2 linked regions of the Pararhizobium sp. A13 genome follow. The protein of the gene in region 2 interacts with the protein of the main gene of each other region in a pairwise test. Links are inferred from orthologs where the notes say so. Each region holds a gene or a part of one and is shown on either strand. Other genes may lie near its edges.

Evidence for each region.
Region 1: the proteins of WI754_RS07490 (region 2) and topA interact in binary tests that used the Escherichia coli proteins (3 or more experiments, as listed by UniProt). The link is inferred for Pararhizobium sp. A13 from one-to-one orthologs.

The regions. Positions count from the first base shown.
Region 1 is NZ_CP149510.1:2,716,302-2,720,703, forward strand. The notes cover bases 1,088-4,301. They hold topA (type I DNA topoisomerase), read right to left. Parts: upstream 3,970-4,301; coding sequence 1,288-3,969; downstream 1,088-1,287. Other genes in these bases: rnr (ribonuclease R), read right to left, coding at 1,088-1,285. Also shown: more of rnr, read right to left, coding at 1-1,087. UniProt on the Escherichia coli protein: Releases the supercoiling and torsional tension of DNA, which is introduced during the DNA replication and transcription, by transiently cleaving and rejoining one strand of the DNA duplex.
Region 2 is NZ_CP149510.1:1,549,227-1,554,124, forward strand. Bases 1,295-4,076 are described here. They hold WI754_RS07490 (YigZ family protein), read right to left. Parts: upstream 3,087-4,076; coding sequence 2,502-3,086; downstream 1,295-2,501. Other genes in these bases: WI754_RS07485 (aldo/keto reductase), read right to left, coding at 1,322-2,308; putA (trifunctional transcriptional regulator/proline dehydrogenase/L-glutamate gamma-semialdehyde dehydrogenase), read right to left, coding at 3,335-4,076. In the rest of the region: WI754_RS07475 (SDR family oxidoreductase), read right to left, coding at 1-797; WI754_RS07480 (DUF1810 domain-containing protein), read right to left, coding at 834-1,262; more of putA, read right to left, coding at 4,077-4,898.

The DNA of each region.
Region 1 (4,402 bases), 1.2 Mb from region 2 along the record:
CGATCGCCGCCTGAGCCTGTTGATAGGAGAGCTTCGCCGCACTCTTCATCATGATGCGGTGGAAGGTGTGGCCGGCCTTGCGGCCTTCTTTCGAGAAGCGCATGCGGACGGCAAGCGCCGGCCGGTCGACACCTTGTTTCAGCGAGCAGAGCTCGTTGGATATGCGTTCCGGCAGCATCGGCACGACGCGGTCGGGGAAATAGACCGAATTACCACGCTTCAGGGCTTCCTGGTCGAGTGCCGATTTCGGCCGCACATACCAGGAGACGTCGGCGATCGCGACGGTAACGATGACGCCGCCCGGATTTTCGGGTGATGTATCGGGCTCCGCATGCACCGCGTCGTCATGGTCCTTGGCGTCGGCCGGATCGATGGTGATCAGCGGCAGCGAGCGCCAGTCCTCCCGGTGCGACATGGTGGCGGGACCGGCCGCCTCGGCTTCGCGGATAACGCTGTCGGGGAAAATATAGGGAATGCCGTGAGCGTGGATTGCGATCATCGAGATCGCCTTTTCCGTAGCGACCGAGCCGATGATCGATTTCACCTGCGCGCGCGGCAGGCCGAAGCGGCCGATGCGGGCGATTTCCACCTCGACCAGATCGCCGTCCTGCGCCTGTCCCTCATGACCGGAATCGACCTGCAGTTCCTCGCCACGCTTCTCGATCGGCATGATGCGACCGCCGCCGTCGGGTGACGCACGGAAGACGCCGAGCGCGGCGTTGCCGCTGCGTTTCCTGTCGAGAACCTTGATGATGCGTGCCGTGTAGGCTGGCCCGGCGCGGTCCTTGGACGGGAAAATCTTTGCCAGCACGCGGTCGCCAAGCCCGCCGACCTGCGTCTTGCCCTTGGCCTTGCCGACGGTGGATTGGCGAATAGCGACAGCCGGCGCGACGCCCGCATCCTCCGGCCATTCGGCGGGGCGGCCGATCAGTTCGCCGTCCTTGTCGCGGGTGGTGATGTCGAGCACGGTGACCGGCGGCAGGGCGCCGGGACGCACCAGCGACTTGCGCTTCTTTTCGAGCATTCCCTCTTCTTCGAGCTCACGCAAAAGCGCCTTGAGCTCGACGCGCGTTTCACCCTTCAGGCCGAAGGCCTTGGAAATCTCGCGCTTCGACGCCTTGTCCGGATTGTCGGCGATGAAGCGCATCAGCACGCCGCGCGGCGGCACGGCGCCGTGAATGATCACGGTGTCGTCAGCTGGAACCGGCATCTTCTTGCCCGCGCGTCCGAGGCGGACTGCGGGTTTGCCGGGCCGTTCGGGTCGATCGTGCGGTGTCCTGGTCACGTTCAGCCCTTCTTGGCTTTTGCTGCCGTCTTCGGCTTGGCGGCCGCCTTGGGTTTGGCTGCCGCTTTCGGCTTGGCCGTCTTCGTGGCGACGCCTTCAGCCTTTGCTGCGTTGGGCTTTGCCGTTTTGGTCGCCTTCGCCTTGGTCGTCTTGATACCGCCCTTGGCGATGCGCTCCGCAATGAGGAGAAGCGCATCTTCCAGCGTCACCGCCGCGGGGTCCTTGCCCTTCGGCAGCGTCGCGTTGACCTTGCCCCAGTTGACGTAAGGACCGTATTTGCCGTCGCGGACGGTGATAGCCCCGCCATCCGGGTGGTCGCCGATCTCCTTCAGAGCCGCTGCCGCGGTGCGACCGCGGCCACCAGGCCCCTTCGACTGTTTGTCGGCGAGCACGGAGACGGCGCGGTTGAGACCGATCGAGAAGACGTCCTCGATCGAATCGACATTCGCATAGGTACCGTCATGCAGGATGAACGGTCCGTAGCGGCCGAGGCCGGAGGAGATCATCTTGCCGGTTTCCGGATGGGCACCGATGTCGCGCGGCAAGGAGAGAAGCGCCAGCGCCTTCTCGTGATCGATGGTCGCCGGTGTCCAGCCCTTGGGCAGGCTCGAACGCTTGGCTTCCTTGCCGTCGCCGCGCTGGACATAAGGCCCGAAACGACCGGAGCGCAGGGTGATTTCCTCGCCGGTGTGCGGATCCTTGCCGAGCGACTGCGGTTCGTTCGATACGGAAGCCTCGTCGCCGCCGTTGCTGTCGGAGGAGAGCTGTCGGGTGAAGTTGCATTCCGGATAGTTCGAGCAGCCGACGAAGGCGCCGTATTTGCCGAGCTTCAGCGACAGCTTGCCGGTGCCGCAGACTTGGCAGATGCGCGGATCGCTGCCGTCCTCGCGCTTCGGGAAGACCAGCGGTGCCAGCTCTTCGTTCAAGGCATCGAGAACGTTGGTGACGCGAAGTTCCTTGGTGTCCTCGATCTGAGCGAAGAAGTCCTTCCAGAAATCGCGAAGAACATCCTTCCAGTTCAGCTCACCGGCGGAAATCTGGTCGAGCTTTTCTTCCAGCGACGCCGTGAAATCATATTCGACGTAGCGCGAGAAGAAGCTCTCGAGAAAGGCCGTCACCAGGCGGCCCTTGGCCTCCGGGATCAGCTTGCGCTTGTCGATGGTCACATATTCGCGGTCCCGCAATGTGGCGAGCGTCGCGGCATAGGTGGAAGGACGGCCGATACCGAGTTCTTCCATCTTCTTGATCAGTGTCGCTTCCGAATAGCGCGGTGGCGGCTCGGTGAAGTGCTGGGTCGAGTTGACCTTCTGCTTGGCGAGGTTTTCGCGGGCGTTGATCTCGGGGAGGCGGCCATCCTCGTCGCCGTCATCGCTCTGCTCGCCGTCTTCCTTGGCGTCGGTATAGGCCGCGATGAAGCCGTCGAAGCGGATGACGGAGCCGACGGCACGAAGGCCAGCCTTCTGTCCATTGTTATCGGCAAGGATCTCGACCGTCGTGCGCTCGATCTCGGCCGATGCCATCTGGCTGGCGATACCGCGTTTCCAGATCAGGTCATAGAGGCGCAGCTGGTCGGCATCAAGGAAACGCTTCACCTGGTCGGGCGTGCGGTTGAAATCGGTGGGACGTACGGCTTCGTGCGCTTCCTGGGCATTCTTCGCCTTGGTCGAATAGAGCCTTGCCTTTTCCGGCACGTAACGGCTGCCGAACTGACTGCCGATCGCACTGCGGGCTGCATCGATGGCTTCCGCGGCCATCTGCACGCCATCGGTACGCATGTAGGTGATCAGACCCACTGTCTCGCCGCCGAGATCGACACCCTCGTAGAGCTTCTGCGCCACCTGCATGGTGCGGGACGCGGAAAAGCCGAGCTTGGAGGAGGCCGCCTGCTGCAGGGTCGACGTGGTGAAGGGCGGCGATGGGTTGCGCTTGACCGGCTTCGCCTCGATGCTTTCGACCACGTAAGCAGCACCTTCGAGCAGGGCCTTGAGCTTGCCGGCATCCTCGCCATTGGTAACGGAACGGGGCTGTAGCCGCCTGCCTTCGGCCGATACCAGCCGTGCCTCGAATTCATCGCCGCGCGGCGTCTTCAGGAGCGCCGAGAGGTTCCAGTACTCTTCCGAAACGAAGCGCTCGATTTCGGATTCCCGGTCGCAGACAAGGCGCAGAGCGACGGACTGTACGCGGCCAGCCGAACGGGCACCCGGCAGCTTGCGCCAGAGAACCGGCGACAGGTTGAAGCCGACGAGATAGTCGAGCGCGCGGCGGGCCAGGTAGGCATCGACCAGCGGTACGTCGATATCGCGCGGATTGGCCATGGCATCGAGCACGGCCTTCTTGGTGATGGCGTTGAAGACAACGCGGCTTACCGGCTTGTCGCCGATCAGCTTCTTCTTTTTCAGAAGATCGAGCACGTGCCAGGAAATCGCTTCTCCCTCGCGATCCGGGTCGGTTGCAAGAATGAGGCCGTCCGAGGTCTTCAAGGCATCGCCGATGTCCTTCATGCGTTTGGCGGACGAGCTGTCCACCTCCCACAGCATGGCGAAATCGTCATCCGGCAGGACGGAACCGTCCTTGGCCGGCAAGTCGCGGACGTGGCCGAAGGAGGCAAGCACCTTGTAGCCTGGCCCGAGATACTTGTTGATGGTCTTCGCCTTTGCGGGCGATTCCACGACGACAACATTCATGGTCATATTCTTAGAGCAACCGTTCAAAGCTGTGCCATGCCGGGAAGAGGCGGCACAATGGGAAATATCGAAGCCCCGACATGGACAGGGATTCGCCTGCGGTCAAGTGCCGGGCTGAAAATAAGCCTATACAGCGCTATGCAACCCATGGGAGATTTTGTACGTATTGCAATTAGAGATAAATGCGTTATCGTCTTTGAAGTGTAATCGACCTGGCTGGAAAGAGGCCGAACGGGAGCTTTCAGCCTTCCGATGCGCGCGGCGGCGATGTCACAACCGAAGGGCGTTGAACTGGGTTCCGCTCGGGCATATGCGCCCTGTTTGCGGGCGGAGTTGAATGCACAGCAGGGAAAACCGATGATTCCGAATTCACCCGGCGCCGGCAAGAGAGACGCTCAGACACGTGACAAGATCATCTATATCCGGCAGATCT
Region 2 (4,898 bases):
AGGCCGCCGCTTGAGACCGACTGGCCGTTCCAGCGCTCCTTGTCCGGGTCGGCGGCGAGCGCGGTTACGGCGCGGCCGAGGAAGCGGGGCGTTTCGGAGATGACGAAATGCGGCTGCATTTGCGTCGCGTCGCGCCAGTTGTCTTCGCTGACATTGTAGTGTCCCAGCATCATTTCCGAGCGCATCCAGCCGGGCGTGATGGAGACGGCGGTGGCTCCGTGGGATGCGAGGTCCTTGGCATGGGTAAAGGCCATGCGATTGGCTGCCACCTTGGCGAGATCGTAGAACGGCGAAAGCCTGTAGTGGCTGGCATTGTATTCGGCGGTGCCGTCCGTCACCTCGACCAGCAGCCCGCCCGGGCGCTCGATCATCAGCGGCAGCGCGTGATGGGCGGTGATCAAATGGGTGTCGATGCCGAGGCGCAGCATTTTGAGGCCATTTTCGAGATTGTGGTCCCAGACCGGCTTGTTCCATTCGAACAGATTTTCCCCGCCCCAGATGTCATTGACGAGAATATCCAGCCGCGCCTGTTCTTGTCTGATGCGCTCGATAAGCCGTTTGACCGCGCCGGCATTGAGATGATCCACCTGGACCGCTATGCCCTCGCCGCCTGCCGCAGTCACCAGTTCGGCGGTCTCCTCGATCGTCTCGGGCCGGCAATACTCCGATTGCTGTGTCCGTGTCGTGCGCCCCGTAACGTAGACGGTTGCGCCCGCCGCCCCGAGTTCGACCGCAATGCCGCGCCCGCCGCCGCGTGTCGCGCCGGCGACCAGTGCTACCTTTCCCTTGAGCGACATCGCATCTCCTGCTCTACCTTGTTTCTCCTGCGGGTCTCAGGGTCTTGCGAGAATGTCGAGTGTCCGCTGGTCGGCTTTGCCCTCGAAGTAGCGGTCGATCGCGGCTTTGAAGGGCGAGGGATCGTTTGCCGCTTCCCGAAACAGGGTCATCGACGAGCGCAGCTTCATGTCGTCGGGCGAGCCGAAGATCTGATGCGCCGTGCGATTGCGCACCGCGTTGATCGTGCGCGTGCATTGGATCAGGCGGCTGCCGAGCAGCGGATGCGCCAGATAGGCGCGGGCTTCGTCCAGGGAGGAAATGGCAAACCGCAGCGCCGTCGGCGAATGGCCGAGGCCGGCGATCTGCGGAAAGATGAACCACATCCAGTGGCTCTCCTTGCGGCCATGCTCCAGTTCGCGAAGGGCCGTGTCATATACGGGCTCCTGGGCCTCGATGAAGCGGGATAGGTGGTAGGGGTCGCTCATGCGCTGCACCTCCAAACCGGTGTGAACCGCGCCGAACTGCCCGGCGCGGTTCTTGAACGTTACCACTTTTGGTGAACGTGAACCTTGATCAAACGCTCATAGACGTCGGCTAGTTCCGCCAGCGTGTCCTCGGGGATCGTGGGAACGTCGCTGGCGGCGGCATTGGCCTGCGCCTGCGCTTCGTTGCGGGCGCCGGGGATGACGACGGAGACGGCGGGGCTCTGGAGGATCCAGGCCAAAGCGAACTGCGCCATGGAAACACCCTGCGGCACCAGCGGCCGCACCTGCTCGACAGCCTCGAGTGCGACCTCGAGCGGCACACCGGCGAAGGTCTCGCCGACATCGAAGAACTCGCCGTGGCGGTTGAACTTGCGATGATCGTCATCGGCGAACTTGGTGTCGGCGGTGATCTTGCCGGACAGGAGGCCGGAGGCCAGCGGCACGCGGACGATGATGCCGACATTCCTCTTCCGCGCCTGTTCGAAGAACAGGTCATGCGGGCGCTGGCGGAAGATGTTGTAGATGATCTGGATCGTCGCAACGCCCGGATATTCGATCGCCTTCAGCGCCTCTTCGACGGTGGAAACCGAGACGCCGTAGTTGCGGATCTTGCCCTTGACGACGAGCTGGTCCAGCGCCCCGAACACCTCCGGCCGGTAGAAAACTTCCGTCGGCGGGCAATGGAGCTGGACGAGATCAAGCGTCTCGACGCCGAGATTGGTGAGGCTCCGGTCGATGAAGGCCTCAATATTGGCGCCGGTGTAACCATCGGCAACATGTGGGCTCAGCCGGCGGCCGGCCTTGGTGGCGACGAAGGGCTTTTTCCCGCCGTGTTCCTTGAGAACCGAGGCGATGATCTTTTCCGAGCGGCCGTCGCCATAGACGTCGGCCGTGTCGATGAAGGTGACGCCGGCGTCGAGCGCGGCATTCAGCGCGCGCTTGCCGTCTTCCTCGGAAACATCCCCCCAGGCGCCGCCGATCTGCCAAGCGCCGAAGCCGATTTCGGAAATAGTGGCGCCGGTGCGCCCCAGGATTCTGTTTTTCATGTGTAATTCCTCGCCGGGCGGCAGCGCGCCCCTCCAATCCCGGCCAAATCCGGCCCGGAAACCTTGTTTACCCGCCGTTTCTATTCCGAATGTGACACGGTGGCCAGCATTCAATCTTTCGGGACGCGTACGATTTTTAGAAAAATCGTCCCTGTTTTCAATGTGTTATAAGGATTTCCGGTGAGAGTCTAAGTTAGTCTTCCAATTTGAGAGAAGCCCTGCCGCGGCTGAGGTCGAGGATGATGGCCGAGGCGGCCTTGCAACTGCCCTTGGGGATCTGCAACGTAAGCTCTGCTCCGGTGCCGGTAAAAGTCTCCGATGCGATCGTCACGCCCATGCCGGCCAGTCTGGCCTTGATGAGAGCCAGATCGGCAAATTCGCAAGTGACGGTACCGCCGATGGTTTCGATCACCTCTGTCTTTTCCGCCGCGCGCAGGCACATGGCCGCCGTGCCGCCATAGGCGCGGATCAGGCCGCCGCTGCCGAGCAGGGTGCCGCCGAACCAGCGGACAACAAGGGCTGCGACATGATCGAGCGACTGGCCGTCGATCGCCTGCAGGATCGGCTTTCCGGCCGTACCGCTCGGCTCGCCGTCGTCGTTGAAGCGATAGGTCTGGCCGATGCGGAAGGCCCAGCAATTGTGGGTTGCCGTCAGGTCGGAATGCCGCGTGACGAAATCCCTGGCCTCGTCCTCGTTCGCGACGGGGCCGCAGATGGCCAGGAAGCGGCTTTTCTTGATTTCCTGGGCGAAGGTTACAGTGTCTTTCAGCGTGTACATTGTTGCGTTATTGCAGGGAAGCAGGGAGCGAGGAACCCCCCTCTGTCGGCTATGCCGACATCTCCTCCTCAAGGGGGGAGATCAGCTGCGGCGAAAACTCCGCCAAACCAGCAAAGATGGAGGTTGCAGAAACGTCGGCACCTTTTAAGAGAACGGGAGCAGGACCGCGCTCTCCAATCTCCCTCCTTGAGGGGGAGATGTCACGAAGTGACAGAGGGGGGTAAACTCTCCTCGCGCGCCCACCCATCTTACCCGATCGACATCAAACTCGCATTGCCGCCTGCCGCCGCGGTGTTGATGCTGGTCGAGATTTCTTCCACGAGCCAGTTCAGGCAATAGGCGTTCGGATTGCGGGCCAGCTCTTCCTTTGATGCGGCCTGGACGAGGACCAGCGGACCGGGCAGGGCGGCGATCTGCTTGTTGACGGTCTGGATACGCTCGGCAACGCCTTCGATCAGCGCGCCGGCAAACGGAGCATCGGCCTTCCAGTCCGAGGTGAAGGAAATCCGGGCGGAGACAGTGGCCGGAAGCGCGTTGAGTGCGTCTTTCAGGCCCGATGCGATATCAATGACGGCATTGTTGCCAGTGGCAAGCACGGCGGCCAACTGGCGGTAGAGGCCTTCCGCGGTTTCCGGCACGAGCAGAATGCGCCCGCGCGGATGCAGTGCATAGAGATTGCGCTCGCCCACCGGACCGGCAAGCTCGGTCGTCAGCCCCAGCGCCGACTGGCTGCCGGTCTCGCGGGCGTGCTGCGCCTGGGTCTTGAGGCCCTTGCCATCCAGCCACTTGGCGAAATCGAGCAGCACCGGATCGGTGTGCACCGAACTGTGCTGCGGCGGAACCGGCGGCACCGTGACCAGGCGGCCGAGATAGAGCGGGCCGCCGGCCTTCGGACCGGTGCCGGAGAGGCCGCGTCCGCCGAAGGGTTGCACGCCGACGACGGCGCCGATGATGTTGCGGTTGACATAGAGATTGCCGGCCTTCACGCGGGAGGTGACATGGGCGATCGTTTCGTCGAGGCGGGTGTGCAGGCCGAAGGTGAGGCCGTAGCCGGTGGCGTTGATGTCGTCGATCAGCCGGTCGAGATCGTCGCGCTCGTAGCGCAGCACGTGCAGGACGGGGCCGAAGACCTCGCGCTTCAGGTCGGAAAGCTTCTTCAGTTCGACGATCGTCGGCGGAACGAAGGTGCCCTCTGCGGTGGCGGATGAAAGCGTGATCTGCTCGACCCTGGCGCCAAGTCCGCGCATCGCCTCGACGTGCTTCTCGATGATACCTTTTGCTTCAGCCGTGATCACCGGGCCGACATCGACGGCAAGCCGGTCGGTGCGGCCGATATCGAGTTCGTGCAGCGCGCCCTTCAGCATGGTGAGAACACGGTCAGCCACATCATCCTGCAGGCAGAGAACCCTGAGCGCCGAGCAGCGCTGGCCGGCGCTGTCGAAAGCCGACGCGATGACGTCGCCGACGACCTGTTCGGCAAGCGCCGACGAGTCAACGATCATCGCGTTCTGACCGCCGGTCTCGGCAATCAGCGGGATCGGTCGGCCGGACGGTGACAGGCGATCGGCAAGCTGGGCCTGGATGAGCCGCGCAACTTCCGTCGAGCCGGTGAACATGACCCCCGCGATATTCTCTGCGCCAACCAGGGCAGCACCCACGCGGCCGTCGCCCGGAAGCAGTTGCAAGGCTTCCGGCGGAATGCCGGCCTCATGCAGGATACGCACACCTTCGGCTGCGATGAGCGGCGTTTCTTCCGCTGGCTTTGCCAGCACCGGATTGCCGGCGACGAGTGCTGCGGCGATCTGGCCGGTG